One region of the Streptomyces sp. NPDC092296 genome, then DNA from elsewhere that is predicted to be linked to it. Evidence: riboswitches for the same ligand, from Rfam matches in the RefSeq annotation. Region 1 holds a riboswitch; the other holds the start of a gene.
What was found. Region 1 has a riboswitch for glycine ahead of gcvT (glycine cleavage system aminomethyltransferase GcvT). Riboswitches for the same ligand answer to the same signal wherever they lie in the genome.
Positions count from the first base shown of each region.

Region 2: linked by a shared signal. The riboswitch ahead of gcvP (aminomethyl-transferring glycine dehydrogenase) and the one ahead of gcvT (glycine cleavage system aminomethyltransferase GcvT) in region 1 are both predicted to bind glycine.

Region 1 is NZ_JBIVRB010000001.1:1,562,179-1,577,418, reverse strand. Features, by position in the region: gene ACIQGZ_RS07230 (IclR family transcriptional regulator) at 1-837, shown strand, start outside; gene ACIQGZ_RS07225 (trimeric intracellular cation channel family protein) at 773-1,432, opposite strand; gene ACIQGZ_RS07220 (ABC transporter ATP-binding protein) at 1,534-2,607, opposite strand; gene ACIQGZ_RS07215 (ABC transporter ATP-binding protein) at 2,662-3,768, opposite strand; gene ACIQGZ_RS07210 (ABC transporter permease) at 3,765-4,763, opposite strand; gene ACIQGZ_RS07205 (ABC transporter substrate-binding protein) at 4,883-6,670, opposite strand; gene ACIQGZ_RS07200 (ABC transporter permease) at 6,816-7,814, opposite strand; gene ACIQGZ_RS07195 (enhanced serine sensitivity protein SseB C-terminal domain-containing protein) at 8,627-9,517, opposite strand; gene ACIQGZ_RS07190 (enhanced serine sensitivity protein SseB C-terminal domain-containing protein) at 9,598-10,431, opposite strand; glycine riboswitch at 10,795-10,916, shown strand; gene gcvT (glycine cleavage system aminomethyltransferase GcvT) at 11,123-12,247, shown strand; gene gcvH (glycine cleavage system protein GcvH) at 12,326-12,703, shown strand; gene glyA (serine hydroxymethyltransferase) at 12,822-14,090, shown strand; gene ACIQGZ_RS07170 (L-serine ammonia-lyase) at 14,310-15,240, shown strand, end outside.
Region 2 is NZ_JBIVRB010000018.1:88,732-103,971, forward strand. Features, by position in the region: gene ACIQGZ_RS26905 (CPBP family intramembrane glutamic endopeptidase) at 1-156, opposite strand, end outside; gene ACIQGZ_RS26910 (glutamate--cysteine ligase) at 272-1,780, opposite strand; gene ACIQGZ_RS26915 (hypothetical protein) at 2,259-2,870, shown strand; gene ACIQGZ_RS26920 (DUF5999 family protein) at 3,126-3,320, shown strand; gene gcvP (aminomethyl-transferring glycine dehydrogenase) at 3,394-6,312, opposite strand; glycine riboswitch at 6,566-6,667, opposite strand; gene ACIQGZ_RS26930 (DUF2382 domain-containing protein) at 6,921-8,027, shown strand; gene ACIQGZ_RS26935 (MFS transporter) at 8,192-9,643, shown strand; gene ACIQGZ_RS26940 (DNA polymerase IV) at 9,911-11,398, opposite strand; gene ACIQGZ_RS26945 (vancomycin high temperature exclusion protein) at 11,490-12,233, opposite strand; gene ACIQGZ_RS26950 (MerR family transcriptional regulator) at 12,352-13,002, opposite strand; gene ACIQGZ_RS26955 (bifunctional nuclease family protein) at 13,212-13,688, opposite strand; gene ACIQGZ_RS26960 (MerR family transcriptional regulator) at 13,782-14,471, opposite strand; gene ACIQGZ_RS26965 (FHA domain-containing protein) at 14,610-15,240, opposite strand, start outside.

The DNA of each region.
Region 1 (15,240 bases):
CGGGCACTGACCATCCTCGCCTCCCTGGCCGACGGCCCCTCCTCGCTGGAGCAGGCGGCGACCCGGCTCGGCGTCCACAAGTCCACCGCGATGCGGCTGCTGCACACCCTGGAGGAGCACGGCTTCGTCCACCGCCAGGACGACCACCGCTACCGGCTGGGCGGTCGGCTGTTCGCGCTGGCCCAGCACGCGCTGGAGGGCTTCGACGTACGCCGGGTGGCCTCGCCCTACCTGGTCGCGCTGAACGAGCGGTACGGCCACACCGTGCATCTGGCGGTGCTGGAGGACGACCAGGTGATCTACGTGGACAAGGTGGAGAGCCGCTACCCCGTGCCGTCGCACTGCTGGCTCGGCGGCGCCTCCCGGATCGGCCGCCCGGCCGCGCCCACCGCGTCGGCGGCGGCCAAGGTGCTGCTCGCCGACCTCCCCGACGACCAGCGCCGCAGCCGGCTGGCCGAGCTGACCTTCACCGCGCGCACCGCCCGCAGCATCCCCGGCCCGGAGGAGTACCTGGCCGAGCTGGACGCGGTGCGCGCCCAGGGCTGGGCGCAGGACCGGGGCGAGGTGGACGTCACGGTGACGGCGGTGGCCGCGCCGATCCGGGGCATCGACGGCCGGACCATCGCGGCCTGCTCCATCTCGGCCCCCGCCGCGCCCGGCCGGGATGCCGGTGGCGGCGCCGGTCCCGACGGGCTGCCGCAGGTGCTCCAGGAGCTGCTGCCGGAGCTGCTCTGCACCACCGAGGCGATCTCGCTGGCGTACGGCGGGCAGCCTACTCTTCGCTGGTGCGAGAGCCGTTGCGGTGCCAGGCCCGCGGCGCGCGCCATCCGTATCTGAGCGCCAGCATCCGCAGCGCGAAGCCGACCAGCGCGGCCCCGGTGCCGGTCAGCGGGCCCAGCGCCCCGGCCGCGATCAGCGCCGCCACCAGTACGGACGCCGCCATCGCGGGTACGGCGTAGATCTCCCGGTCCCAGCGCAGCAGCGAGGGCACCTCATTGGCCAGGACGTCGCGCAGCACCCCGCCGCCGACGGCGGTGGCGACGCCCAGCGCCACCGAGGCCACCGCGCCCAGGCCGTAGTCGTGGGCCTTGGCGGTGCCGGTGACGGCGAACAGGCCGAGCCCGAGGGCGTCCAGGGTCTGCACGCTGCGGTTGATCCGCTCCACCTCGGGGTGCAGTACGCAGACCACGGCGGCGGCGACCAGCGGGGTGAAGAAGTAGCCGTTGTCGGTGAAGGCGGCGGGCGGCACCGCGCCGATGACCAGGTCCCGCAGGACGCCGCCGCCCAGGGCGGTGACCTCGGCAAGCATGGCGATGCCGATGAGGTCGAGGTTCTTGCGCACCGCGAGCAGGCCGCCGGAGAGCGCGAAGGCGAAGATCCCGACGAGGTCCAGGGTGTGCTGGACGGTGTGGCTGAAGAGCTGGGTGGTCACAGCAGAGTTCTACCGGGTCGTGCTGCCGGCCCCGTGCTGCCGTCCCGGGGGCAGGCCGGAGGGGGTGCGCGGGCGGCGCACCCCCTCCGGACGGCTTCGGGTCAGGCCGCGCCCTTGCCGGCGGCCTGGCCGGTGTCCGCGCTGCAGGGCGCGTTCTCCGGGAAGTGGCAGGCCACCTGGTGGCCGGTGGCCAGCGCCACCAGCGGCGGCTCCTGGGTGGCGCACTTCTCCTGGGCCTTCCAGCACCGGGTACGGAACCGGCAGCCGCTCGGCGGGTTGATCGGCGAGGGGACGTCGCCGGTCAGCAGGATGCGCTCCCGCTTGCCCTTGCGCCTGGGGTCCGGCACCGGCACCGCCGACATCAGCGCGGTGGTGTACGGGTGCATCGGCCGGGCGTACAGCTCGTCCCGGTCGGCCAGCTCCACGACCTTGCCCAGGTACATCACCGCGACCCGGTCGGAGACGTGGCGCACCACCGACAGGTCGTGGGCGATGATCAGGTAGGTCAGGCCCAGCTCCGTCTGGAGGTCGTCCAGCAGGTTGACCACCTGGGCCTGGATGGAGACGTCCAGCGCGGAGACCGGCTCGTCCGCCACGATCATCTTGGGCCGGAGCGCCAGCGCGCGGGCGATGCCGATGCGCTGCCGCTGGCCGCCGGAGAACTCGTGCGGATAGCGGTTGTAGTGCTCCGGGCTGAGGCCACAGATCTCCAGCAGCTCCTGTACGGCCTTCTTGACGCCGCCCTCGGTCTGCACCTTCTGCAACCGGAAGGGGGCGCCCACGATGGTGCCGATGGTGTGCCGGGGGTTGAGTGACGAGTACGGGTCCTGGAAGATCATCTGGATGTCGCGGCGCAGCGGCCGCATCTTCCCGGTGGACAGGTGGGTGATGTCCACCCCCTCGAACTCGATGGTTCCGCTGGTGGGCTCCAGCAGCCGGGTGACCAGCCTGCCCATGGTCGACTTGCCGCAGCCGGACTCGCCCACCACACCCAGCGTCTCGCCGGCCGCGACCGTGAAGTCGATGCCGTCCACCGCCTGCACCGCGCCGGTCTGACGACGCAGCAGCCCCTTGTGGATGGGGAAGTGCTTGGTCAGTCCGGTCACCTTGAGCAGCGGCTCACCGCCGCGCGGCGCGGCCGGGGTCGCCGCCGGCGCCGTCTCGCTGTCCGTCATGATCGGATCTCGTCTCCTCGACGTCGTGCTGGTTGCCGGGGTCGCGCGCGGGCTCTACAGCCGCGGCGCGATCTCCTCGGCGAAGATGCGGTGCCGCAGTTCGGTCGGCATGTGGCAGGCCGCCAGGTGGCGGTCGCCGTCGCCGACCCGGCTCAGCGCGGGCACCTCGGTGAAGGACCGGTCGCCGTTGCGGCCCGCGTACGGGCAGCGCGGGTGGAAGGCGCAGCCGTCGGGCACGTTGATCAGGCTGGGCGGGCTGCCCTTGACCGGGACCAGCCGGTCTTGGAGCTCGCGGTCCATCCGGGGCATGGAGCCCAGCAGCCCCCAGGTGTACGGGTGCTCGGGGTGGTCGAAGATCTCGGTGGCCGGGCCCTTCTCCACGCACTTGCCGCCGTACATCACCAGGATGTCGTCGGCCAGTTCGGCCACCACACCCAGGTCGTGGGTGATGATGATGACCGCCGAGCCGAACTCCTTCTGGAGGTCGCGGATCAGGTCCAGGATCTGCGCCTGGACGGTGACGTCCAGCGCGGTGGTGGGCTCGTCCGCGATCAGCAGCGACGGGTCGTTGACCAGGGCCATGGCGATCATGGCCCGCTGGCGCATGCCGCCGGAGAACTGGTGCGGGTAGTCGTCCACCCGGGAGTCGGGCTGCGGGATGCCGACCCGGTCCAGCATCTCGATGGCGCGCTTGCGGGCGTCCTTCTTGCTGGCCTCGGGGTGGTGCTCCCGGTAGCCCTCCATGATCTGGGCGCCCACCGTGTAGTACGGGTGCATGGCGGTCAGCGGGTCCTGGAAGATCATCGCCATCTTCTGGCCGCGCAGCTGGCGCACCCGGGTCGGGGTGGCGCCGATCAGCTCCTCGCCGTCCAGCCAGACCTCGCCGCTGATCCGGGCGTTGCGGTTGCGGTTGCCGCCGGTCTTGTGCAGGCCCATGATCGAGAGCGAGGTGACGGACTTGCCGGAGCCGGACTCCCCGACGATGCCGAGGGTCTTGCCCTTCTCCAGCGCGAAGGTGAGGCCGTCGACGGACTTCACCACGCCGTCGTCGGTCGGGAAGTGCACCCGCAGGTCGCGGACCGCGAGGTATTCGGACGGCGCCTGCGCGGTGGTCCCGGCGCTCGGGGCGGGGTCACCGGAGGTCTTGGTCTGCTTGCTCATCCGATCCTCACCCGGGGGTCGACGACGGCGTAGAGGAGGTCAACCAGCAGGTTGGCCATGACGATGAAGAAAGCGGCGAAGAGCGTGACACCCATGATCACCGGCAGATCGCTCTGGGCGATCGCCTGAACGGCCTCATAGCCCAGGCCGCGCAGGTTGAAGGTGGACTCGGTGAGGACGGCGCCGCCGATCAGCGCGCCGATGTCCAGGCCGAAGATGGTGAGGATCGGCGTCATCGTGGAGCGCAGGGCGTGCTTGCCGATGACGGTCCGCTCCTTGAGCCCCTTGGCCCGCGCGGTGCGGATGTAGTCCTCGCCCAGCACTTCCAGCAGCGTGGCCCGGGTGAGCCGGGCGTAGGTGGCCGCGTAGAGGAAGGCCAGGGTGATCCAGGGCAGGATCAGGTTCTGCGCCCAGGCGACCGGGTCGTCGGTGATGGCGACGTAGTCGTTGGGGAACCAGCCCAGGGTGTGGACGAAGACCGACAGCACCAGCAGGCCGGTGAAGTAGATCGGCAGCGAGACGCCGGCCAGGGCGGTCACCATGGTGACGCGGTCCAGGACGGTGCGGCGGCGCAGCGCGGAGACGACACCGGTCGCGGTGCCCAGCACCAGCCAGAGCACCGAGGCGCCGGCGGCGAGCGAGGCGGTGACCGGGAGCCGGTTCAGCAGCAGCGGCCACACCTCCTGCTCGGTCTTGAAGGAGTAGCCGAGGCACGGCGCCGCGCAGTGCGTGATGTCCGCGCCCTGGCTGTAGTCGCGTCCCGCGAAGATGCCCTTCAGGAACAGGCCATACTGCTCGATGATCGGTTTGTCGAGGCCCATCTTGTGGCGGATGCCTTCGACAGCGGCCTTGTCGGCGATCTTTCCGACGTAGTACAGGGCCGGATCGCTACCGGTGAGCTTCGGCACCATGAAGAAGATGCCGAAGGTGATCGCGGAGACCACCAGCAGCAGGACGGCGACGTTGACGAGCCGTCGGATGAGATACACGAGCACTGCGCTCGGCCCCGCCCGGGGCCGCCGCCCGGACTCCGGTAGGAGTCCTGCGGCGGCCCCGGTAAGGCCTTCACCTGCCCTTCGGACTAGCTGTGCGAACTACAGGGGTGGACGGCGGGTCACTTGCCGTCGCTGGTGCCGAGGGCCTGGAAGTCGACCATGCCGAAGGCCTCGTGGACGTAGACGTTGGTCAGGCGCGGGTTGCGGTAGTTGAGCGCCCGGTCCGCCACCACCGGCAGGTAGTAGGCACCGTCGACGACCTTGTGGTTGATCTCCTTGTAGAGATCGGCGGCCTTGGCCGGGTCGGTCTCCGCGGCGGCCTTGTCGAACGTGGCGTTGATCTCCGGGTCGTTGATCTCGGAGAAGTTGTTGTTGCCGTTGGAGGCGATGAAGCGGCCATCCACCAGCGGCTGGAGGAAGCCGGAGCCGTTCGGGTAGTCGGCGCCCCAGCCCATGACGATCAGGCCGTAGCCCTTCTTGTGGACGACGTCCGGCGCGCCGATGACGGAGGAGATCAGCTTGCCGTCGTACTGGTCGATGGCGGCGTCGATGCCGACGGTCTTCAGCGCGTTCTGCAACGCGACGGCGCTGTTCACCTCCTTGTCCTTGTTGTTACGGACGGCGATGGTGGTCTTGAACCCGTTGGGCTTGCCGCACTGCTTGAGCTCGTCCTTGGCCTTGTCGACCTGGGACTTGCCGCCGGTCAGACCGAACGGGTCGTAGTCGTCCGAGCCGAGGATGTTCGGCGGGAGCATGTTGCCGTAGATCGCGCCGGCCGTCGGGCCGCCGCGCGCGGTCTGCAGGGCGGTCGGGTCGGCCGCGTACAGGACGGCCTTGCGGCAGTGCTCGTTGTCGAAGGGGGCGACCTTCGGCACGATCGAGATGTAGCGGATGAAGCCGTTGAACGGGTCGTCCGTGTTGGCCTTGAGCTTGGGGTCCTGCAGGATCTTGATCTGCGCGTCCTGCGAGACACCGGTCTGGCCGATGTCCAGGTCGGCCGTGCCCGCCAGCAGCCGGGCGTCCATGTCGTCCGGGTTGGTGGTGATGGTGAGGTTGATCTTGTCCGGCAGGGCCTTGCGGAACGGGTCGGTCTTCGGGTCCCACTGGTCGTTGCGGACCAAGGTCAGCGACTTGCCGGGCTCGTACGACTGGAACTTGTACGGGCCGGAGGAGACCGGGTGGCTGCCGTACTTGGCGCCGGTGTCCAGCTTCTGCGGGACGGGCGCGGCGCTGCCCATGGCCAGCAGGTACGGGAAGGACGAGTCGGCCTTGGCCAGCTTGAAGATGATGGTCTGGTCGTCGGGGGTCTGCACCGACTTCAGGCCGAGCTTGTTCGGGTCCTTGTCCTTGTACGGGCCGGGGTACTTCTGGCCCTGGTCCAGCGACTGGACGAGGTAGGTCGGACCACCGCTGATGACGTCCTGGGCGAAGACCCGCTCGACGCCGTACTTGATGTCCTTCGAGGTGATCGGAGAGCCGTCCTCGAACTTCAGGCCCTCCTTCAGCTTGAAGGTGTAGGTCTTGCCGTCGGCGGAGATCTCCGGTGCGGCGGAGGCCAGGTCGGGCACCAGCTGGAGGCCGTCCTTGCCCGGCTTGGAGTCGTACGCCAGCAGGGTGCGGGAGTAGAAGCGCTCCATGTTCCAGACGAAGGCGTAGTAGCCGCGCGCCGGGTCCCAGGAGTCGGCGTCCTGGCTGCTCCACAGGTTGAGCGTGCCGCCGGTCTTGTCGGACGCGTTGACGACCTTGCCCACCGCGGCGTCGAAGCCGGCTCCGGCGCTGGACGACGTCTTGCCGTCGCTGGCCTTGGAGCCCGAGTCGCCACCCTTGGAGCCGCCGCAGGCGGAGGCCGTGAGCGTGAGGGCGGCGACCAGTCCGGCCGCTGCGAGGGTTCTGCTGCTGCGAATCATCACTGCTGTCGATCCTCCGAGGTAGTCGCGGCCCTGGATGTGGGCCGCCGGTTGCCGCAGGAGCCGGAGCGAGCCTGCTGGGTGTCCGCGTGGCCCGGTGGTACCGGGACCCGCATCGGGCGGACGGGAATGGTTCGTGGGACGGTCAGTTGCCCTTCGGGTCGAGGGCGTCCCTCAAGCCGTCACCGAAGAGGTTGAACGCGAGCACCGTGATGAAGATCGCCAGGCCGGGGACCACCATGTAGGTCGGGTCCGCCTGGTAGATGTGGACCGCGTCGGAGAGCATCTGGCCCCAGGACGGCGTCGGCGGCTTCACGCCCGCGCCCAGGAAGCTCAGTGCGGCCTCGGTGAGGATGTTGGTCGGGATGATCAGCGTGGCGTACACCAGGACCGGGGCGACCAGGTTGGGCAGCAGTTCGCGGAGCACGATGTGGACGCTGCCCGCGCCCAGGCTCTTGGCGGCGTCGACGAACTCCCGCTCGCGGAGCGAGAGCGCCTGGCCGCGCACGATGCGGCCGATGTACGGCCAGCCGAAGAAGCCGATCACCACGATCAGGACCGCCATCCGGACGCCGGTGCCGCTCAGACCGAGCAGGCTGTCCGGCATGACCGAGACCAGGGCGATCGCGAAAAGCAGCTGCGGGAAGGCCAGCAGCAGGTCCATGATTCTGCTGATCACCGTGTCCACCCAGCCACCGAAGTAGCCGGCGGCGGTGCCCATCAGCACGCCGATGACCACGGACACCGTGGCCGCCAGGAAGGCCACCACCAGCGAGATGCGGGCGCCGTAGAGGATGCGGCTGAAGACGTCGCGCCCGAAGGTCGGGTCTGCGCCGAGCAGGAAGTCCCGGCTCATCCCGCCGAAAGCGCCCTTGGGGATGCCGAGGTTGGGGTCGATCAGCTCCGGGTGGGGATCGTCCGGCGGGTGCCCCAGGAAGTGGGTGAGCACCGGGGCGAAGACCGCCGCCAGGATCAGCACCAGGACGACCACGCCGCCGCTCAGGGCCACCTTGTCCCGCTTGAGGCGGTCCCAGGCGATACGGCCGGGCGATCGGCCCTCGATCTTCTTCTTCCCCTGCACCTCTGGCAGTTGCTCGGGAACCTCGATGGTCGAGGTTCCGCTGTCGTGCAGTGGAGCAGTCATATCGGTAGAGACCCCCTAGCCGGCGGTGACCGGCACGCGGTGCCCAGACCGCCGTCCGGAAGGGCCCGGTGATGACGGGGCCGACCGGGTGCGGTCGCAGTTCACGGTTGGTGCCTGGGTGCGTGGTGCGGCGTTGCGGATGGAGCTTCAGCGGACGGTGCTTCAAATGCGTGGAGCTTCATGGTGCTTGAGCTGGTGTGGTGCTTGAGCTGCATGGTGCTTCAGTGCATGGAGCACGGGCCTTCTGGCTGCGGGCAGCATTGCTCACCCGGCGGCCGGACCCGGTGGGACGGCGTTCGCTCGGCGCGGGGACGGTTGTGTCCCGGACATACCGGCGGACCCTGGTGGGGACCACTGGTACGGCGCTTCGACGGTGGATGTACCGCGTGAGGCGACCTCGACTCCCGCGTTGCGGCGCAACTCTGCTTCGTCCGAATAGCGGTGCGCCAGACCCCCCCGGCGATGTTTGCGCAACTGTGATCTGCATGCATGCACACCCGACACCTGCGAATAGCCGTCTTCACACAGCTGCAATGCCCCGCACACATCGCAGGAGGACGCGAGTAGACCCGAAACCCGTACAGAGGGGACGCCACGGCCTCGCGCCAGTCTTACCCGCGCATGTCATTGAAGAACCTCAACTGATGCCCAGAGTATGGACGCCCGGCGGATTCTCCTACCGCCCGGTAGCCCATGCCGTCACAGCTTGCTACCCGCCGGTAGAAGCGGTGGGCGGCACTCCGGCTCCAGGCGGGCGGAACTGGGCGTCCGTCAGCTCGGACGCCGCCTCGTATAAGGGAGTTGAGGAGCCGTCAGCGCGGCGGATAGCCCGGCCACTGCGGCTGCTGCTGCGGATATCCGGCCGACGGATAGCCGTACTGCGGGCCCGGCTGCGGATAGCCGTAACCGGGCGGTGGGGCACTCGGCGGCGGGACGCTCGGCCGGGCCGCGCCGGTGAAAATCTCCCGGTCGAAGAAGGGCGGGGCATAGGCCGCCATCCACATCGCCACCGGGTCGTACTCGTCCGCCATCGCCACCATGGAGACCGCCAGCCCCTGCGGCGCCCCCGCCACGCAGCGCTGAAGCATGTCGCGCACCGCCTCCACCGCCTGCGGCCCGGTGTCGTAGAGGTCCAGGCCGATCGCCAGATACGGCTCACCGACCACCGGCCGCACCCAGGCGCGGCGCAGCGCCCGCACCACCGGCGTGCCGTACGCCTGCTGGGTCAGCAGTGCGTAGAAGTGCGGCGCCCGCACGGTGGGCTCGCCCAGCACCAGCGGACCGGCCGGCAGCCGGTCCAGGCCGGCCGCGATCCGCCGCAGGTCGGCCCAGGGCACGCCGACGCCACCGCCGGGCGCGTGCGGGTCCAGCCAGAGCCCCCAGCGGTCGGGGTAGAGCGAGGCGGCGATCTCCCGGCCGGAGATCCGCTCGTGGGCGCGGCTCCAGCCGCTCGCGGCGAGCTGCTCGGGGGAGGTCACACAGGGCACATAGCCGTGGCCGCCGACCTCCATGTTCCCGTACTGCGCGTCGGGGCGGCCCGGTTCGCCCTGCCAGAGCAGCATCCAGAGCTGCCCGTCGGCCAGTGCGTGCAGCAGAGCTTCGTACGCGTCGTAGCGGCCCGGCGCCACCTCGCGCAGCGCCCGCTCCACCGCCCCGGGCGTCCACGGTCCGTGCGCGCCGCCGCCTGCTGCTCCCGCGCTCAACTCCGACCTCACCTTCCGCCTGCCTCGGGCAGCACCCTACGGCCCGCCGGTCCCGGGCGTCATACCACCGGCCGGGGGGTTCAGGCCCGGGTGTAGAACGGCGCGACCCGCTGCACCATCCAGTCGCCGACCGGGTCCTGGGCGACGTCCAGCAGCACGATGCGGACCTGCCAGGGCAGCGGTACGGCGCCCAGGGCGCGGCCCAGCGCCTCGCTGGCCACGGCCTTGTCCTGCTCGGTCCAGCTGTCCAGCTCCACGCCGACGAAGAGCAGCGGTGCGTCGCCCTCCACCGTCGCCAGCGCCCGCCGGGCGCTCAGCACCACCGGCAGCGCGGCCAGCTCGGACGCCGCTGCCATCAGGAACTCCACCGGCTCCTCGTACGGCTCCGGCTCCCGCAGCCCGACCCTGGCGCCCGGCGCGGCCGAGGGCACCGCCGACCAGCGGTCCTCGCGCGGGCCCCGGCACAGCTCACCAACGCCCTCCGGCGGCACCGGGATGCCGACCGGCGCCTCCGGGTTGACCGCGATGCCCACGCCCAGCGGCAGCCCCCGGGCCAGCTCCCACATCGGCGCCACCGCGTAGCCGATGTTCCCCGCGGTGCGGCGGAACTGCTCCTCGGAGCTGAACACCGGGACGTACGGCGCCCCGGCCAGCTCGATCGTGGGCAGGTCCAGCGCGCCGCTCTCCGGGGCGCCGCCGCTGGGCAGCGGCACCCAGACCTGGCTGCGGGCCAGCACCTCGAACACCCGGGCGGTGGCGCCGGGGTCGCCCAGAGCGGCGGTGAGCACCTGCTCCAGCTCATTGGCGGGCCAGCCCGTGCCGTCGAGCGGCTGCTGCGCCTGCGGTGCGTACGGGGCCCCGGGGGCCTGTGCCGCCTCGTACTCGACCGGTGCGCCGCCTACCGGATAGCCCATCTGCCCCGAACCACCGTTCTCGCCGTTCCCACCGGAGGGCGGGCCCGCCCCGCCCTCCGCACCTTAGCCGCCCCGCACCCTAGCCGCCCGCGCCGCCGCGCACCGGGAGCCGCCCCGGCCCGGCCGCCGTGCCGCCCGCCGCGTCACCCGCTGTACCACCCGGCTGAGTCACCCCCTTGGGTCACCCCCTTGGGTCACCCCCTTGGGTCACCCCCTTGGGTCGCCCCCTTGGGTCACCCGCCGCGCCGTACCGTGGTCCGCCCGGCGCGCGCGACGGCGGCCCAGGTCAGAGCGGTGCCGGCCGACCTCGCGCCGCCGTCCCCGGCCGTGTCATGATGGGCGCCCAACTCCATACCGGCCGTTCGAACCCGCGCGGGAGAGCCCGGCCGCCCCCGACCTGCCCCGCAGGCCGCCAGGGGCGACGCCGGCGCCGAAGGAGCAACTCCTCCCCGGAATCTCTCAGGCACAGCTACCGCGCGGGCGAGGCACATCTGGAAAGCGGACACGGCCACGCCGTGCTCCCACCCACGGTGCAAGCCGTCGCCGCCCCCTGCCCGGGGTAGCCGCGGTGAAGCTCTCAGGTTGCGACGACAGATGGGGAGATCCGAGCCGCCGCATGCCCCCGCGCATGCCCTGCCGGTCCGCACCCGATCCCGTATCCGAGAGCCCAGCCGCCCCGAGGAGCACCACCATGACCGACGGCCCCCGCCGTACCGCACTGGACGCGGTCCACCGCGCCCTGGGCGCCACCATGACCGACTTCGCCGGCTGGGACATGCCGCTGCGCTACGGCAGCGAGCGCGAGGAGCACAACGCCGTCCGCACCAGCGCCGGCCTGTTCGACCTCTCCCACATGGGCGAGATCACCGTCAGCGGCCCGCAGGCCGGCGAGGCGCTGGACCACGCGCTGGTCGGCTTCGTCTCGGCGCTCGGCCACGGCCGCGCCCGGTACACCATGATCTGCGCCGAGGACGGCGGCATCCTGGACGACCTGATCGTCTACCGCACCGGCGAGCAGGCGTTCCTGGTGGTCGCCAACGCCTCCAACGCCCAGCTGGTGCTGGACGAGCTCACCGCCCGCGCGGCCGGCTTCGACGCCGCCGTCCGCGACGACCGCGACGCCTACGCGCTGCTCGCCGTGCAGGGCCCCGAGGCCGCCGCGATCCTCGCCCGGCTCACCGACGCCGACCTGGCCGGGCTGAAGTACTACACCTGCCTGCCCGCCACCGTGGCCGGCCGCGAGACGCTGCTCGCCCGCACGGGCTACACCGGCGAGGACGGTTTCGAGGTCTTCACCTCCCCCGCCGACGCCGAGCACCTGTGGCAGGCCCTCACCGAGGCCGGCGCCGGCCACGGGCTGGTCCCCTGCGGCCTGTCCTGCCGCGACACGCTGCGCCTGGAGGCCGGCATGCCGCTGTACGGCCATGAGCTGACCGCCGCCACCACCCCGTTCGACGCCGGGCTCGGCCGGGTGGTGCGGTTCGACAAGACCACCGGCGGCGGCGACTTCGTCGGCCGCGCCGCCCTGGAGCGCGCCGCCGCCGAGGCCGCGGCGCACCCGCCGCGGGTGCTGGTCGGCCTGGTCTCGACCGGCCGCCGGGTGCCGCGCGCCGGCTACGCCGTGGTCTCCCCGACCGGCGAGCCGGTGGGCGAGGTCACCTCCGGCGCGCCGTCCCCCACCCTGGGCCGGCCGATCGCCATCGCCTACGTCGACGCGGCGCACGCCGCCCCCGGCAGCGCCGTCGCCGTCGATGTGCGCGGCAGCCACGAGCCGGTCGAGGTCGTGGCGCTGCCCTTCTACCAGCGCGCCCGCTGACTCGCTGCCGCATCCTGGTCCCAGGCCGTCACCGGCCCGTTTCGCCGTACCCGTACCCCATCCTGGAGAATTGCCGCCATGAGCAACCCGCAGCACCTGCAGTACAGCAAGGAGCACGAGTGGCTGACCGTCCCCGAGGACGGCGTGTCCACCGTGGGGATCACCTCCCACGCGGCCGACGCGCTCGGTGACGTGGTCTACGTGCAGCTCCCCGACGTCGGCCAGGCCGTCACCGCCGGTGAGCCCTGCGGCGAGCTCGAGTCCACCAAGTCGGTCAGCGATCTGTACTCCCCCGCCAGCGGCGAGGTGACCGAGGTCAACCAGGCCGTGGTGGACGACCCCGCGCTTGTGAACTCCGGCCCGTTCGAGGACGGCTGGCTGTTCAAGGTCCGGCTCGACGGCGATCCCGAGGGCCTGCTGAGCGCCGACGAGTACACCGCCTTCATCGGCGGCTGACTCCCGAGCCCCGGGCCCGCACGCCCGCCAAGGCTCGTCACCCGCTGCGGTCGCGACCGGAGAACCCCTCGCGCGGCCGCCCCGGTCTCCCCGTCCGCCCTTTACCGGAAGACCCCTGATGACGGTTCTCAACCAGTCCCTGCACGCCCTCGACCCCGAGGTCGCCGCCGCGGTCGACGCCGAGCTGCACCGCCAGCAGACCACCCTTGAGATGATCGCCTCCGAGAACTTCGCCCCGGTGGCGGTCATGGAGGCGCAGGGCTCGGTCCTCACCAACAAGTACGCCGAGGGCTACCCCGGTCGCCGCTACTACGGCGGCTGCGAGCACGTCGACGTGGTCGAGCAGATCGCGATCGACCGCATCAAGGAGCTGTTCGGCGCGGAGGCGGCCAACGTCCAGCCGCACTCCGGCGCCCAGGCCAACGCCGCCGCGATGTTCGCCCTGCTCCAGCCGGGCGACACCATCCTCGGCCTGGACCTGGCGCACGGCGGGCACCTGACCCACGGCATGCGGATCAACTTCTCCGGCAAGCTGTACAACGTGGTGGCGTACCACGTCGACGAGGCGACCAACCTGGTCGACATGGACGAGGTGGAGCGCCTGGCCAAGGAGCACCGCCCCAAGCTGATCGTGGCCGGCTGGTCCGCCTACCCGCGCCGGCTGGACTTCGCCGCCTTCCGCCGGATCGCGGACGAGGTCGGCGCGTACCTGATGGTGGACATGGCGCACTTCGCCGGCCTGGTGGCCGCCGGGCTGCACCCCTCCCCCGTCCCGTACGCGGACGTCGTCACCACCACCACCCACAAGACGCTGGGCGGCCCGCGCGGCGGTGTGATCCTCTCCAAGGCCGAGCTGGCCAAGAAGATCAACTCTGCGGTCTTCCCCGGTCAGCAGGGCGGCCCGCTGGAGCATGTGATCGCCGCCAAGGCGGTCTCCTTCAAGGTCGCGGCCTCGCCGGAGTTCAAGGAGCGCCAGCAGCGCACCCTGGAGGGCGCGAAGATCCTCGCCGAGCGCCTCACCCGGCCGGACGCCACCGAGGCGGGCGTCTCCGTGCTGTCCGGCGGCACCGACGTCCACCTGGTCCTGGTCGACCTGCGGAACAGCGAGCTGGACGGGCAGCAGGCCGAGGACCGGCTGCACGAGGTCGGCATCACCGTGAACCGCAACGCGGTGCCCTTCGACCCCCGCCCGCCGATGGTCACCTCCGGCCTGCGGATCGGCACCCCGGCGCTGGCCACCCGAGGCTTCCAGGCCGAGGACTTCCGTGAGGTGGCCGACGTGATCGCCGAGGCCCTCAAGCCGGGCTTCGACGCGGCCACGGCCGAGTCGCTGAAGGCCCGCGTCAGCGCGCTGGCCGTGAAGCACCCGCTCTACCCGGAGCTGTGAGCCCCACCCGCAAGGGGCGCCCCTCCCACCGGGGGCGCTGAGCGGCACACTGGGGGCGGGCCGGGCGGTGAACCCGCCGACCCGCCCCCGTACCCGCCGTTCCGCCCCCCTCCCCCGCAGCCCTACCCGTCGCAGTTCCGTCCCAGCACCCTGGCGCACGAGCTGGACGGGGTCCGCCCCGCCCCACCACCGTGGGGGTGACCCCCGGAGTCCGCACCCGTGGCCATCAGCGTCTTCGACCTCTTCTCCGTCGGCATCGGCCCGTCCAGCTCCCACACCGTCGGCCCGATGCGCGCCGCCCGGATGTTCGCCAGGCGGCTGAAGTCCGAAGGGCTGCTCGCCCAGGTCGCCTCGGTGCGCGCCGAACTCTTCGGCTCGCTCGGTGCCACCGGCCACGGCCATGGCACCCCCAAGGCCGTACTGCTCGGCCTGGAGGGCAACTCCCCGCGCACCGTCGACATCGAGCAGGCCGACCTCGACGTGGCCCGCATCCGGGCCACCGGGCGGCTGCGGCTGCTCGGCGCCCAGGAGATCGCCTTCGACCCCGACAGCCAGCTGATCCTGCACCGCCGCCGCTCGCTGCCATACCACGCCAACGGCATGACGGTCTGCGCGTACGACGACGCGGGCGTCCCGCTGCTGGAGAAGACCTACTACTCGGTGGGCGGCGGCTTCGTCGTCGACGAGGACGCCATCGGCGCCATGGGGGCACCCCCGGCCGAAGGCGGGGGGAGGATCAAGCCGGACGACTCCGTGCTGCGCCACCCGTTCCGCACCGGCGGCGAGCTGCTCCAGCTCACCCGCGACACCGGGCTCTCCATCTCCGCGCTGATGCTGGAGAACGAGCGGGCCTGGCGCAGCGAGGCCGAGATCCGCGCCGGGCTGCTGGAGATCTGGCGGGTGATGCGCGAATGCGTCACGGCGGGCATGTCCCGGGAGGGCATCCTGCCGGGCGGCCTCAAGGTCCGCCGCCGGGCCGCCACCGCCGCCCGAGCGCTGCGCGCCGAGGGCATCGGCCCGGCCAACGCCATGGAGTGGGTCACCCTCTACGCGATGGCGGTCAACGAGGAGAACGCGGCGGGCGGCCGGGTGGTCACCGCCCCCACCAACGGCGCCGCCGGGATCGTGCCGGCCGTGCTGCACTACTACA
Region 2 (15,240 bases), on a different contig from region 1:
CTTGAGCGCGGCGCGGCGGGTGAGCGAGCCGATAAAGCTGATCAGCGCGCTCAGCCCGCTGGCGCCCAGGGACAGCGCCAGGACGATGATCAGCTCCTGGCCGAGCAGCCGCCGGGGGACCGTGAGCGCCGGAGCGGCGCTGTGGGTGGTCGTCAAGGGTGGCTCCAACGCGCAGCAGGTCCGGGCCGATCATCATTTCACAGCACTTCGCGAGGGGTTTCCCGGCACTGCGCACGGGTTTTCCCAGCACCGCGCGCGGGCCGGGGGCGGTTCAGTCCACCGGCCAGGTGTGCACCGGCTCCCCGCCGCGCATGTACTCCATATACCGCCTGGTCATCGAGGCCAGCGCGGTCTGCCGGTCCTGGCCGAGGCGGTCCCTGAAGTGGTGGAACGCCGCGCTCTGCCAGGCGGCGCCATTGGTCCGGCGGCGGCAGCGGGCCTCCACGATGCCCAGGTAGCGGTCCCGGTCGGCGGCCTCCACCCCCCAGGCGTCCAGGCCCTGCGCGGCCAGCGGCAGCAGCTCCTCCAGCACGAGTTCCACCGCCGGCACCCGCACCGGCGGCCCGCCGCCCCGCCCGCCGCGCCCCGGGCGCGGCCAGTGCAGTACGGCGTCGATGCCGGCCCGGGAGGCGGCGTGGAAGTTCTCCGACGCCAGCGCGAACGGCAGCCGGGACCAGACCGGCCGCTGCTGCTCGGCCAGCGAGCGCACCAGGCCGTAGTAGAACGCGGTGTTGGCCAGCGTGTCGGCCACCGTCGGCCCGGCCGGCAGCACCCGGTTCTCCACCCGCAGATGCGGCACCCCGTCCGCGACGTCGTACACCGGGCGGTTCCAGCGGTAGATGGTGCCGTTGTGCAGCCGCAGCTCGGCCAGCTTGGGCACCCCGCCGGAGGCCAGCACCTTGCCGGGGTCCTCGTCGTCGCAGATGGGCAGCAGCGAGGGGAAGTAGCGGACGTTCTCCTCGAACAGCTCCAGCGCCGAGTCCACCCAACGCTCGCCGAACCAGGTGATCGGCCGGACGCCCTGCGCCTTGAGCTCCTCCGGCCGGGTGTCGCACGCCTGCTCGAAGAGGACCGGGCGGGTCTCCCGCCACAGCTCCCGGCCGAACAGGAACGGGGAGTTGGCCCCCACCGCCACCTGCGCGCCGGCCAGCGCCTGGGCGGCGTTCCAGACGGCGGGGAAGCGCTCCGGGGTCACCTGGAGGTGCAGTTGGAGCGAGGTGCAGGCGGCCTCGGCCACGATGGACGCGGACTCCACCTCCAGCCGCTCCACACCGTCGATGTCCAGCGCGATGTCCTCGCCCCTGGCGGCCAGGATCTGGCTGTTGAGCAGGCTGTAGCGGTCGCTGCGGGACATGTTGTCCAGCACCGCGTGGTCATTGGTCAGGGTGGGCAGCACGCCCACCATCACGATCCGGGCGCCCACCTCGGCCGCCTTGCGGTCGGCGTAGCGCAGCCCGGTGTCGATCTCCTCGCGCAGCTCCTCGAAGACCCGGCCGCCGAGCCGGTGCGGGGCGATGTTCACCTCGATGTTGAACTGCCCCAGCTCGGTCTGGAAGTCGGGGCTGGCGATGGCCTGGAGCACCTGCTCGTTGCGCATCACCGGCAGGCCCTGCTCATCGGCGAGGTTGAGTTCGATCTCCAGTCCCATCACCGCGCGCGGGCGGTCGAACCGCTTCTCCCGCAGCATCCGCTCCAGCGCCTCCAGGCACGTTCTGAGCTTCCTGCGGTAGAGCTGCCGGTCGGACAGGTCGGAACCAGTGGCCGCGACCTTCTCGCCCATGGGCCCCACTCCTCCTCGGTGCACCGTGCCTGCATCATGCCCAGGCCGGATGATCGATAGCCGGACGGTCCGGCTGCGGCGGGGCGCCTTTCCCCCGGGGTGCGGATCACACCGGCCTTCCGCCGGGACGCGGATCACAGCGGCGGACGGCAGTGGATGCGTCAGAATCTGTGCCCATGGTGCGAAAGGACGGGAAGTCCTCTTGCGCTGGGCCCCCGGCGGCCTTACAAGGGTCACTGACGGCAGTCACCGCCTGCGGACACGGCTCACCTAGAATCGGTCCGACGGGCCGACGCACTCCGCAACGCCCGGTCCCGGCCCGGCGGCCTGCCCAGGCCCGCCCGCCGCCGCCCCGCGTCGCGTCACCGGCTCGGCAGCACAGCACACGGCACCCCGCTCCGCCCCCGTCCGGGCCCGGCCCCGGACGGGACGGTCCTCACGCGCCCGCACGCCTATCTCGACCGGAGAGGCGACCGCCATGACCCTGCAGCTCCCCCAGCCGCCCGCCGGAGCCCTGCGCTCCGTCCTCGCCGCCCTTGCCTCGCCCCACGCCGTACGCCATGTCACCACCCCCGCCCTGCGGGTGCCCGACCCGGCCGACCCGCCACGGCCGACCCAGCCGCTCCCCGCCCACCTGCTGCGGGCCGGTGTCGCCCTGGAGGCGGCGCCGCGCACCGGCTGGCGGTTCCTGATCCGCTGCGGGGGCCAGGTGGTCGCGGCGGCGGAGACCCTGGAGACGCCGGACGGCCACGCCTTCTCGCACTTCGCCGAGGGCCCCTACCTGGCGGCCTCGCTGCTGGCCCTCCAGCAGGCCCGCCGGATCACCACGGGCAGCGCGGTGCCGTACGAGCCCCGGCTGCTGTCCATACCGGCCCGCTACACCACGGCGCTCTGGCTGCACCCGCTGCGCCCCGGCGCGACGGACCTGCTGATCCCGCTGGCGCCCGCGCCGCTGGGCGTGGCCGCGCACCGGCCGTACCCGGCGGCGGAGCTGCTGGACCTGTTCCGCCGGCCGGCCGCGCCGCCCGACCGGGACCGGCCCGGTACGCCGCCCGCCGGCCCGGACGCGCTGACCGCAGCGGGCCGGTGACGCGCCCCGGCGGCGCACTCCGGTGACGATGCGCCGCCGAAGCATCCGAACGGGTGATCTCTGCCGGAGAGGTGTGGCGCATGTCACCAAATGGCTGCGCAGGACCGACCCGATGCAGACACTGGGAACCAGCGCGGAAAGGTGGTTGTCTTACCCCGTGGGCACATGGCTCACACCTGCCGGGTCGGTGATTCCCGGCACCGGGCAGCGGACCGCCGCGCGGCGACCGAAAACTTCGAAGCGAGGGTTCGAGCAATGTGCCAGCACCGACCTGAGTGCCCATCGGCCGACTCCGCCGACCGCGAGGCGGCGCAGCCCGTGGCCTGCCACCCGGAGCAGGGCTGGAGCCTGCTGTGCAACGGCGTCCTGCTGTTCGAGGACACCGGCGAGCTGCTGCCCGACGGCCGGGTGATCGCGCCGCACCGCCCGCTGGCGGCTGCGGCCGCCTAACCGGCGGCGAGCGGCCGGGAGTGCCGCGAGGGGCGGTACGGCAGCCGCCGCACCGCCCCACACCGGGCCCGGGTCAGGCGCCGTACTCGTCCATCGGCGGGCAGGAGCAGACCAGGTTGCGGTCACCGTAGGCGCCGTCGATCCGCCGCACCGGGGGCCAGTACTTGTCCGCCGGGTCGACGCCGGGCGGGAAGACGGCCTCCTGCCGACCGTACGGGTGCGGCCAGTCGCCGGTCAGCACCGCGGCGGTGTGCGGGGCGCCCCGCAGCGGGTTGTCGTCGGCGGGCCACTCCCCCGCGCCGACCTTCTCGATCTCGGCGCGGACGGCGATCATCGCATCGCAGAACCGGTCGAGTTCGCGCAGGTCCTCACTCTCGGTGGGCTCGATCATCAGCGTGCCGGCCACCGGGAACGACATGGTCGGCGCGTGGAAGCCGTAGTCGATCAGCCGCTTGGCGACATCGTCCACCGTCACCCCGGTCGCCTTGGTCAGCGGCCGCAGGTCGATGATGCACTCGTGCGCCACCAGGTCGTTCGGCCCGGTGTACAGCACCGGGTAGTACGGCGCGAGCCGCCGGGCGACGTAGTTGGCGTTCAGCACCGCCACCTGGGTGGCCCGCCGCAGGCCCTCGCCGCCCATCAGCCGCACATAGGCCCAGGAGATCGGCAGGATCGCGGCGGAGCCCCAGGGCGCGGCCGAGACCGGGCCGACGCCGGTGGCCGGGCCGGCCTCCGGCTGGAGCGGGTGGTTGGGCAGGTACGGCGCCAGGTGGGCGCGGACCGCGACCGGGCCGACGCCGGGGCCGCCGCCGCCGTGCGGGATGCAGAAGGTCTTGTGCAGGTTCAGGTGCGAGACGTCCGCGCCGAACTTGCCCGGTCGGGCCAGGCCCACCAGCGCGTTGAGGTTGGCGCCGTCCACGTACACCTGGCCGCCCGCCTCGTGCACGGTGGCGCAGATGTCCGCGATGTTGTCCTCGAAGACGCCATGGGTCGAGGGGTAGGTGACCATCAGCACGGCGAGCGTGTCGCGGTGCTGCTCGATCTTGGCGTGCAGGTCGGCCACGTCCACGTCGCCGTCGGCGCTGGTCTTCACCACGACCACCCGCATCCCGGCCATCACGGCGGAGGCGGCGTTGGTGCCGTGCGCGGAGGACGGGATGAGGCAGACGTCGCGCTGCGCCTGGCCACTGGCCCGGTGGTGGGCGCGGACCGCCAGCAGGCCCGCCAGCTCGCCCTGGGAACCGGCGTTGGGCTGGAGCGATACGGCGTCGTAGCCGGTCACCTCGGCGAGCCGCTGCTCCAGCTCGCGGATCAGCGTGAGGTAGCCGGCCGCCTGCTCCGCCGGGGCGAAGGGGTGCAGCTGGCCGAACTCCGGCCAGGTGATCGGCTCCATCTCGGTGGTGGCGTTGAGCTTCATGGTGCAGGAGCCCAGCGGGATCATGCCCCGGTCCAGCGCGTAGTCGCGGTCGGCCAGCCGGCGCAGGTAGCGCAGCATGCCGGTCTCCGAGCGGTGGCGGTGGAAGACCGGGTGGGTGAGGTACTCGTCGGTGCGCAGCAGCGCCGGCGGCAGCGCCTGGCCGGCGGCGGCGTCCAGGGCGTCGATGTCGCCGCCGGGCACGCCGAAGGCGGCCCAGACGGCGGTGAGCTGGTCGCGTCCGGTGGTCTCGTCGCAGGCGGCGGAGACCAGGTCGGCGTCGACCTGGCGCAGGTTGACGCCGTGGTCGCGGGCGGCGGCGACCACCTCGGCGGCGCGGCCGGGCACCCGGGCGGTCACCGTGTCGAAGAAGGCGCCGTGCACCACCTCGACGCCGCCGGCGCGCAGGCCCTCGGCGAGCACCGCGGCGTAGCGGTGGGTGCGGCGGGCGATGGCGGCGAGGCCGTCGGGGCCGTGGTAGACGGCGTACATGGAGGCCATCACGGCGAGCAGCACCTGCGCGGTACAGATGTTGCTGGTGGCCTTCTCGCGGCGGATGTGCTGCTCGCGGGTCTGGAGGGCCAGCCGGTAGGCGCGGTCGCCGTCGGCGTCGACCGAGACGCCGACCAGGCGGCCGGGCAGGCTGCGGGCGTACTGGGCGCGTACCGCCATGTAGCCGGCGTGCGGGCCGCCGAAGCCCATGGGGACGCCGAACCGCTGGGTGGTGCCCACCGCGATGTCCGCGCCCAGCTCGCCGGGGGAGGTCAGCAGGGTGAGGGCCAGCAGGTCGGCGGCGACGGTGACGACCGCGCCGAGGCCGTGGGCGCTCTCGATCAGCGGGGCCAGGTCGCGTACCTCGCCGGAGGCGCCCGGGTACTGGAGCAGCACGCCGAAGACGCCCCGGGCCTCGGCCTCGGCCGGGATGCCGTCGGAGAGGTCCGCGACGACCACCTCGACGCCGGTGGGTTCGGCGCGGGTGCGGAGCACGGCGACGGTCTGCGGCAGGCAGTCGGCGTCCACCAGGTAGACGCCGTCCTTGACCTTGCCCATCCGGCGGGAGAGCGCCATCGCCTCGGCGGCGGCGGTGCCCTCGTCCAGCAGCGAGGCGCCGGAGGTGGGCAGGCCGGTGAGGTCCGCGACGACGGTCTGGAAGTTCAGCAGCGCCTCCAGCCGGCCCTGGGAGATCTCCGGCTGGTAGGGGGTGTAGGCGGTGTACCAGGCCGGGTTCTCCAGCACATTGCGCAGGATCACCGGCGGGGTGAAGGTGCCGTAGTAGCCCAGGCCGATCATCGGGGTGAGCAGCTGGTTGCGGTCGGCCAGCTCACGCAGTTCGGCCAGCACCTGGGCCTCGGAGCGTCCGGCGGGCAGGTCCAGCGCGTGCAGGCTGCGGATGGCCTCGGGGACGGCGGCGGCGGTCAGCTCGTCCAGCGAGCCGTAGCCGATGTGGGCCAGCATCTTGTCCTGCTCGGCCCGGTCCGGGCCGATGTGGCGGTTCTCGAAGGGGCTCGCCTGCTCCAGCTGGGCAAGGGTCGCCGCACTCTCGGCGCGGGGGCGCCCGATCGTCTGCTCGGCATTCATGGCGCTTGAGGCCTCCTGGTCACGGACCGGTGGGGGCTCGCGCGCGTACGGGTCGCCGGACTGCGGGGCCGGCGGCCGGGGCGTGCGGGCCCGGACGGCCTCCCCCTCTGTCATCGGAACCTGAGAGCTTCACCGGCCTGCCCGCGCCCGGGGGTCTGCCCCGCGTCGGTGCCGCCGGCTTGCACCGTCGGTGAGGGTCGGCCGCCGCCCGGCTCCTTCGCCGGCCGCGCCCGCCCCTGCTTTCCAGAGTGACCTTGCCCGTGCGGTACGGCTGCCTGAGAGATTCCGGGGAGGAGTTGCTCCTTCGGCGCCCCGCCCATCTGGTGGAGGGTGGGGACTCTCCCGAACGGGCTCGACGGTCGCCCCCCAGACTACCAGCGGCACCCCGCCTGCCTGCTGCTTCTTCCTGCGGCCGGGATCAGCCGCGCAGGTGGCGCTGCTACCCCGAACGGCTCACCGCATTCCCGGTCGGCCCCTTCCGGCTCGACAGTGGGCCCGATGTGGCTTTTGGTGTGAATTGGCGGTCTGACAGCCGCCGGGTACTCATTCATTGCCCCGGCCCTCGGGGCCCGCCGGCGTGCATGCCGGGGAACCGCACTGGAGGAACCGTGCAGACCGACATCGATCCGCGGGACCTGATCGGCCACAAGGCCGTCGATCGGAACGGGGACAAGATCGGTACCGTGGACGAGGTGTACCTCGACGACGCGACCGGGCGGCCGGAGTGGGCGGCCGTCCGCACCGGCGTCTTCGGGCGCGACGCCTTCGTACCCCTCGACGCGAGCGAGTTCTCGGGCGACCAGCTGCGGGTGCCGTACGAGAAGTCGCTGATCAAGGACTCCCCCGACTTCGGGGCCGGCCAGCACCTCTCGCCCGCCCAGGAATTGCAGCTCTACCGCTACTACGGACTGGACGCGCCGGGCAGCCGGGCCGCCGAGAGCGCGGCGGCCGCCGCACCGGACCGCGAGTTCGGCGCCGCGGCGGACCGCGAGTTCGGTGGCGTACCGGCCGCCAGCCTGGCGCCCGACATCCGGAACCCCCAGGCGGCGGCCCCGACCGGGGAGCCGCAGCACGCCGAGCCCCGCACGGAGGTGCAGCAGCCGGAGCCGCCCCGCGCCGAGCCGCGCCGCGTGGGAGGGCACCTCACGGAGGCGTCGACCACCGAGCAAGGGCACGCCGCCCCCCGGTTCGCGGAGCCCGCCGCCGAGCCGGCCGCGCCGCAGCGGTCTGCCGTCGGGGCGGTGGACCGCCCGGGGCCGTCGCGGCTTGAGGTGGTCTGCCGCGAGGAGCAGGTGGAGGTCACCACCGAGTGGCACAACCTGGGCACCGCCCGGCTGCGCAAGTACATCGTCACCGAGGAGGTGGAGCGCCGGGTCCCGGTGGTCCGGGAGCGGGTGCGGGTCGAGCGGGTGCCGGTGACCGAGGCGGAGCTGGCCGGACTGTCCGACGAGGACATCTCGGAGGCGGTCGAGGAGGTCGTGCTGCGCGAGGAGCGCCCGGTGGTGCGCAAGCGGATGGTACCGATCGAGCGGGTCCGGCTAGTGGTGGAGCGGGTCACCCACGAGGAGGTCGTCCGCACCACGCTGCGGCGCGAGCAGGTCAAGGTCCACGACGGCGGCATGGCGGCGAGCAGCCGGGGCGAGCAGGGCGGGCTGACGGAGACCCCGCATGTGACGCAGTACAACGGTTCGCAGTTGGAGCAGCCGATCGCCTGAGAGTGCGTCCCGCAGCTGCCCGCGCCTCCGGTTCCCCGGGGTCGCGGGCAGCGGTCTGCTGCGAACCTTCAACCATCGATAGTTGACAGCATGAATCAATCCGCTCCATGATTACTTCACTACTTCAAGTGTGCTGTTCATGAACTATCTCTGGAGGAAGACCCGTGAGTGAGGCATCCGAGCCCACCACGTCGGCCGCGAAGCCGGGCAGCGGACGGGTGCTGCCGGCACTCGTCCTGGCCATGCTCGCCTTCTCCGTGGTGCAGACCGCGGTGGTGCCGATCCTGCCGTCCCTGGCCAAGGAGCTGGACGTCTCCGGCGGCTCCATCACCTGGCTGATGACGGCGAACCTGCTCGCCGCAGCCGTCCTCACCCCGCTGCTCGGCCGGTTCGGCGACCTGCGCGGCCGCAAGCCCATGCTGCTCGTCTCGCTGGCCGGCCTGGTCGTCGGCTCCGGGGTCGCGGTCAGCACCCACTCTTTCGGCTGGCTGCTGGTCGCCCGCGTGCTCCAGGGCGCCGGCGGCGGTGTGCTGCCGCTGGCCATCAGCATCGTCCGCGACGAACTGCCCCGGCAGAAGGCCACCGGGGGCGTCGCCCTGATCAGCGCCAGCATGGGCGTCGGCAGCGGCCTCGGCCTGGTCGCCACCGGCCTGCTGATCGAGCACTGGGACTACAAGTCCATCTTCTGGACGGGGCTGGTCCTCGGCCTGCTCGCCCTGCTGCTGGTCGCCGTACGCATCCCCGCCGACCCGGTCGTCGACCGCAGCGGCGGCGCCGACCCGCTGGGCGCCGTCGCGCTGGCCGGCTGGCTGGCCGCACTGCTGGTCGCGGTCAGCCAGGGCAACAGCTGGGGCTGGACCTCCGCCCGCACCCTGGGCCTGTTCGCCGCCGCCGCCGTGATCGCCGCCGGCTGGGTCGCCGTCGAGCGGCGGGTCGCCCATCCACTGGTCGACATGTCGATGATGGCGCGGCCCGCGGTCGCCTTCACCAACCTCTCCGGGCTGCTGATCGGCTTCGGCATGTACGGCTCCTTCATGGTCATCAGCAATTTCGCGCAGACCCCCGGCCGGGTGGGCTACGGGTTCACCGCCACCGTGCTGCACGCCGGGGTGCTGCTGCTCCCCTCCGCGCTCGGCAGCCTGGTCGCCGCGCCGCTGGGCGCGCTGCTGATCGCCCGGCGCGGGCCGCGCCTACCGCTGGTCCTCGGCGGTGTCTTCGGCACCGTCGCCATGGGCTACCTCGCCCTGCGGCACGGCAGCGAGGGCGATCTCTACGCCGCCGCCGGAGCCTTCGGCCTGGGCGTCGGACTGGCCTACGCCGCCATGCCCGCGTACATCAACGGTGCCGTCCCGGCGGCGCAGAGCGGCATCGCCAACGGCATGAACGCGGTGCTGCGCACCGTCGGCGGCGCGATCGGCACCGCCGTGATGGGCGCGGTCCTCACCGGCGACACCATCCCGACCCTGGGCCTGCCCACCCTGGACGCCTACCGCCACGCCTTCTGGATCACCGCCGCCGGCTGCCTGATCGCCGCCGCCGTCCCGTTCGCCATCCGCCGCCCCGGGCCCGCCAACCACCCCACCCCGACCCCCACCCGAACCCCCACCCACGCCTGACCCACCCAGCAACCCCCATCCCCCCGAGGGCGCGAGGAACTGCGCGAAAAACCACCCACCCCGCAAAGCCCAGAACCCACAACCACCCCCACCCACCCAGGGGCGCGAGGAGCCCCGCGAAAAACCACCCACCCCGCAAAGCCCAGAACCCACAACCACCCCCACCCCGAGTGGCCCACCCACCCCCGCCCCACCAACCAACAGGACGTCACCTCCCCAGGACGTCACCCCACAGGACGTCACCCTCATGACGTCACCCCCAGGGCCTCACCCCCCAGACGTCAACGGCAACGCAGCCGCCGGCCGCAACTCCGGATCGTCCACCGGAAACGTCCGCACCCGCCCCGGCGCCGACCCCGGCGTCTCAAAGCGAACCGTCACCCGCCCGACCCCACTCCCCTGCACCCACCCCGGCCCGTACTCCTCATGCTGCACATCCTGACCCGGCAACCACCGCCGCCCACCCACCCCACCAGCACCGCCGCCGTCTTCCTCCCCGCCCGCCCCCGCCCCTCCCGGATGGAACCCCCTCGGCTCCCCCGGCCCCCCATAGGCCCCCTCCCCGTCAGCCCCCTCCTCGCCCTCCCCCTCAGCCCCGTCACCCTCCCCACCCCCACCCTCACCCAGCACCGCCCCACCCTCCTCCCCCACCCGCGCCGCCTGCGCGAACAGGTCCTCCTGCGTGAAGTCCGCCAACCCGGACACCCCCACCCCGAGCAGCCGCACCCCACCCGCGATGTCCACCTGCTCGATCAGCCGCCGAGCCGTCTCGGCGATCACGGAGGGATCGTCGGTCGGACCCCGCAGCGTCTCCGAGCGCGTCAACGTACTGAAGTCGAACCGCCGCACCTTGACCACCACCGTCCGCCCCGACCGCGCCGCCGCCCGCAACCGCCCCACGCACCGCTCCGCCAACCGGTCCACCTCGTGCAGGACCCGCCCCCGGTCCACCAGGTCGACCTCGAAGGTGTCCTCCACCGAGACCGACTTGGCGTCCCGCTCGGCCACCACCGGCCGGTCGTCCAGGCCCAGCGCCATCGCATGCAGCGAGACCCCGTGCGCCCGCCCCAGCAGCCGGACCAACTCGGCCTCCTCCGTCGCCGCGACCTGCGCCACGGTGAGCAGCCCCATCCGCCGCAGCGTCTCCGCCGTGGCCGGGCCGACCCCGGGCAGCGCCCGCACCGGCAACGGGTCCAGCACCGCCCGCTCACGGCCGGGCTCCACCATGAACAGCCCGTCCGGCTTGGCCTCCTCCGAGGCGATCTTGGCCAGCAGCTTGCAGCCCGCAAGCCCCACCGAGCCGGTCAGCCCGGTGGCGGCCCGGATGTCGGCCCGCAGATCCTCACCGAGCGCCCGGACCATCTCCACCCCGGCCGCCGAGGAACCCGCCGCCTCCAGCACCTCGCCGTACGGACCGGCCGCCAGGTCCACGAACGCCTCGTCCAGGCTCAGCGGCTCCACCAGCGGGGAGAGCTGCCGCAGCAGCCCCATCACGGTCTCGCTGACCTGCCGGTACAGCTCGAACCGGGGCACGAGGAACGCCGCGTTCGGGCAGAGCCGGCGGGCGTGCGCCATCGCCATCGCGGAGTGCACCCCGAAGCGGCGCGCCTCGTACGACGCCGTCGCCACCACACCCCGGCCGCTCAGCCCGCCCACCACCACCGGCTTTCCGCGCAGGCTGGGCTTGGACGCCTGCTCCGCCGAGGCGTAGAAGGCATCCATGTCCAGATGCAGGATCGTCGGTAGGGGACGCACACGGCCGATCATCCCTCACGGGTCGGACATTCATCCGGAACCGACCCCCACCCCGGCATCTACCGGCCGACCGCCCCGACCCCCACCCCGGCTACCGCCGCCCGGAGCGCTCCAGCGCCCGGGTGACCCCCGGCTCGGCGGGGCCCAGGACGTGCGGGTCGGGCCGGACGGCCGCCTCCAGCGCGGCCTTGGTGGCCGCGGCGACCTCCCGTACCCCGCCGTAGTACCAGGTGGCGTCGTGCGGCTCGGACACACCGACGCCGTAGGAGTCGATCCCGGCCGCCCGGCAGAGCGCGATGGCCCGCCGGATGTGGAAGTCCTGGCTGACCAGCAGTGCCCGGCGGACACCGAAGATCCGGCGGGCGCGGGTGCACGAGTCCCAGGTGTCGAAGCCCGCGTAGTCCAGCACCACCTGTCCCTCGGGCACCCCATGGCCGCGCAGGTAGTCCCGCATCGCGGTCGGCTCGTCGTAGCCCGTGCGGCTGTTGTCCCCGGTCACCAGGATCGCCCGCACCGTGCCCTGCCGGTAGAGCCGTACGGCGGCGTCCAGCCGGTTCGCCAGGTACGGCGAGGGCCGCCCAGCGTCCAGGCCCGCGCCGAAGACCACCGCGACCGGCTCGGCGGGCGCCGTGGCCACCGTCCGCACCCGTCCGCCCGTGTCGAGCCAGAGCCAGGTGGCGGGGGTGAGCACCGCGACGCAGAGCACGACCAGCACCCGCAGGGCGCGGCGGCGGGCCCGCCGGGTCGCCGGCAGCCGCCACCCGGCCGAGACCGTCCGCAGCCGCCCCAGCCACTGCCTGCCGCCCCGCACCACCCCACGGTCCGCTTCGCCCACTGCTCCCCCTGCCGCTCCCGGGACCGTACGGCCTCCCCCACGCCGACGCACGGAGGGGCCCGGACGGTTCCCCGTCCGGGCCCCTCCGACGATCACAGACCCCGCAGCCCCCCGACCCTCAACCGGCCCGATTGCGGCGGCGGGCCAACTCATCGGCCGGGTCCTGGCCGACCAGGGTCTCCCCGGTGTCGGTCCGCTCGCCGTGCAGCTTGCTGAGCGACCCCTCCAGCTCGCGCCAGACCGCCCCCACCGCGATCCCGAAGACGCCCTGCCCACCCTGGAGCAGATCCACCACCTCATGCGGCGAGGTGCACTCGTAGACGGTCGCGCCATCGCTCATCAGGGTGATGCCGGCCAGGTCCGCGACCCCCCGGGTACGCAGATGAGTGACGGCCACTCGGATGTTCTGCAACGAGACCCCGGCGTCCAGCAGCCGCTTGACGATCTTCAGCACCAGGATGTCGCGGAAGCTGTAGAGCCGCTGGCTGCCCGACCCCTGGGCCGGGCGCACACTCGGCTCGACCAGCCCGGTACGCGCCCAGTAGTCGAGCTGGCGGTAGGTGATCCCGGCGGCGGAGCAGGCGGTCGGGCCGCGGAAGCCGATCAGGCTGGAGGTGGGCGCCGGGTGCGCGGGCGGCAGCGGGGACGGCTGCTGAGGCACCTCCGGCATGCGTGCCTCCCAGGCGTGCCGCACCGGGCGGCGGTCCCCCCGCACCGGGTGGATGGGGCAGGAGCCACCTGCGGCTGTACTGTCGCCGGTGCTGCTCACGCCGACCTCCGTCCACTCGTCCCCCGGGGCCGTCGGACACCGGGCACACACTCGACGGTAGGCAGTCGCCAGGGGCGCGTCAACGATCGCCACGCTGGGCACGCCGGGCGAAGTCAACCTCGTGAGTGGTTTCGCGTGCCCTCAGTGTGGGTACGACTGTTTGTTTTGGCAAAACGACCGGGAAATGACGCGCTCAGCGGACACTGCGCTCACTGGTTCCCGCCGCCTCCGAAGTCCTCCGGCGAGATCTGGTCGAGGAACTCGCGGAACTTCTCCACCTCGTCCTCCTGCTCGTCCGGGATGGCGATACCGGCCTCGTCGAGCACCCCGTCACTGCCGTAGATCGGCGTCCCGGTGCGCAGCGCCAGCGCTATCGCGTCGGACGGGCGGGCGCTCACCTCCACGCCGCTGGCGAACACCAGCTCCGCGTAGAAGACCCCCTCCCGCAGGTCGGTGATCCGCACCTCGGTGAGCTGCTGCCCCACCGCCTCCAGCACATCGCGGAAGAGGTCATGGGTCAGCGGCCGCACAGGCGTCATCCCCTGCTGGGCGAAGGCGATGGCGGTGGCCTCCCCGGGACCGATCCAGATGGGGAGGTACCGGTCACCCCCTACTTCCCGCAGCAGGACGATCGGCTGGTTGGAGGGCATCTCGACCCGGACACCCACGACGTCGAGCTCGTTCACAAGAGCAACCCTATGGCCCCCGCCCCGGATATGAAAGCGCAGCCCGGACTCACGCCCCGGCGCGCCGGGGCACGCCGGCCCCGGCGACGGCCGTCACGGCAGCGTACGGAGCCCCGCCTGCACCAGCGCGGCGTGCAGCCGCACCGCGAGTGTCGCCAGCTCACGGGCGGTGACCTCGGCGTGGGCCCGGGTCTGCGGGTTGCGGTGCCGGCGCAGCGGCGCGACCACCTGCTCCACCAGGCTCACCTCCCGCTCGGCCGCCGCCTTCACCCCGCGCAGATGGCGCGGTTCCAGCCCGAACCGGCCCAACTCGGCCACCAGCTTGGCGATCTGGAGCATCTCGCCGTCGTAGCCGCCGTCCTGCCCGGAGCTGATCAGCCCGTACGACTCCCACTCGCGCAGCTCGCCCTCCTGCGCGTCCGCCGCCGCCAGCAGCTCCGCCCGGCCGAGCCGCACCCCGCTGCCGCCGGCGCCGGGCGACAGCTCGCGCTCGGCCTCCTCCACCGGCCCCGGCCGCTGGTCGGGGCCGGGCAGCGCGGGCGGCGCCTCGCCCCGGTCCATGGCGTCCAGGTGCTCGCGGATCACCCGCAGCGGGAGGTAGTGGTCGCGCTGCATGCGCAGCACATAGCCCAACCGCTCCACGTCGGCGGTGCCGAACTTGCGGTACCCCGAGGGCGTCCGCCTGGGCTCGACCAGCCCCTCCGCCTCCAGGAAGCGGATCTTGGAGATGGTGACCTCGGGGAAGTCGTCCCGCAGCAGCGCGAGCACGGCGCCAATGCTCATCAGCGGGTCCCGGACGGACCGCGCCGGAGCGCGGTCCGCGACAGGCGGAGCCTGGGCCACCACCTTCGCCACGGTGGGCGTGCGGCGAGCACCGGTGTCAGTGTGCACGGCTGGGACTGCTCCTCCCGGTACGGCTGCTCAGAACCCCCGGTGGCCGGCGAAGAACACCAGCCGGTACTTGCCGATCTGCACCTCGTCGCCGTTGGCGAGCGTCCACTCGTCGATCCGCTCGCGGTTGACGTAGGTGCCGTTGAGGCTGCCCACGTCCGCCACCGTGAAGCCGGTCGCGGTGCGGCGGAACTCCACATGCCGCCGGGAGACGGTGACATCGTCCAGGAAGATGTCGCTCTCGGGGTGGCGCCCGGCCGTGGTCAGGTCGGAGTCCAGCAGGAAGCGGCTGCCCGAGTTGGGCCCGCGACGCACGATCAGCAGCGCCGACCCGGCGGGCAACGCGTCGATCGCGGCCAGCACCTCCGGCGACAGCGCCGGCTGGCTGCCGGTGCCGGTGGCGTCCGGGTCGTACGACTCCAGGCCGGAGATCGAGATCGTCGAGGTGGTCTCGGCAGGCCGCTCAGCCGGGTGGCCGCCGCGCAGCGGGGCACCGCAGTTGGAACAGAAGCGGGCCGCCTCCGGATTGTGGTTCCCGCACCGGGTGCACACCGTCGCAGCCATGGCGTTCGCAGCCTCCTGGCGCGGGCCGCCAGGGTGGGCGGCGCCCGCGTAGGGATCGGGGGTGAACCCTCCACCTGAGGTTGAGGGTCCCGCGTCG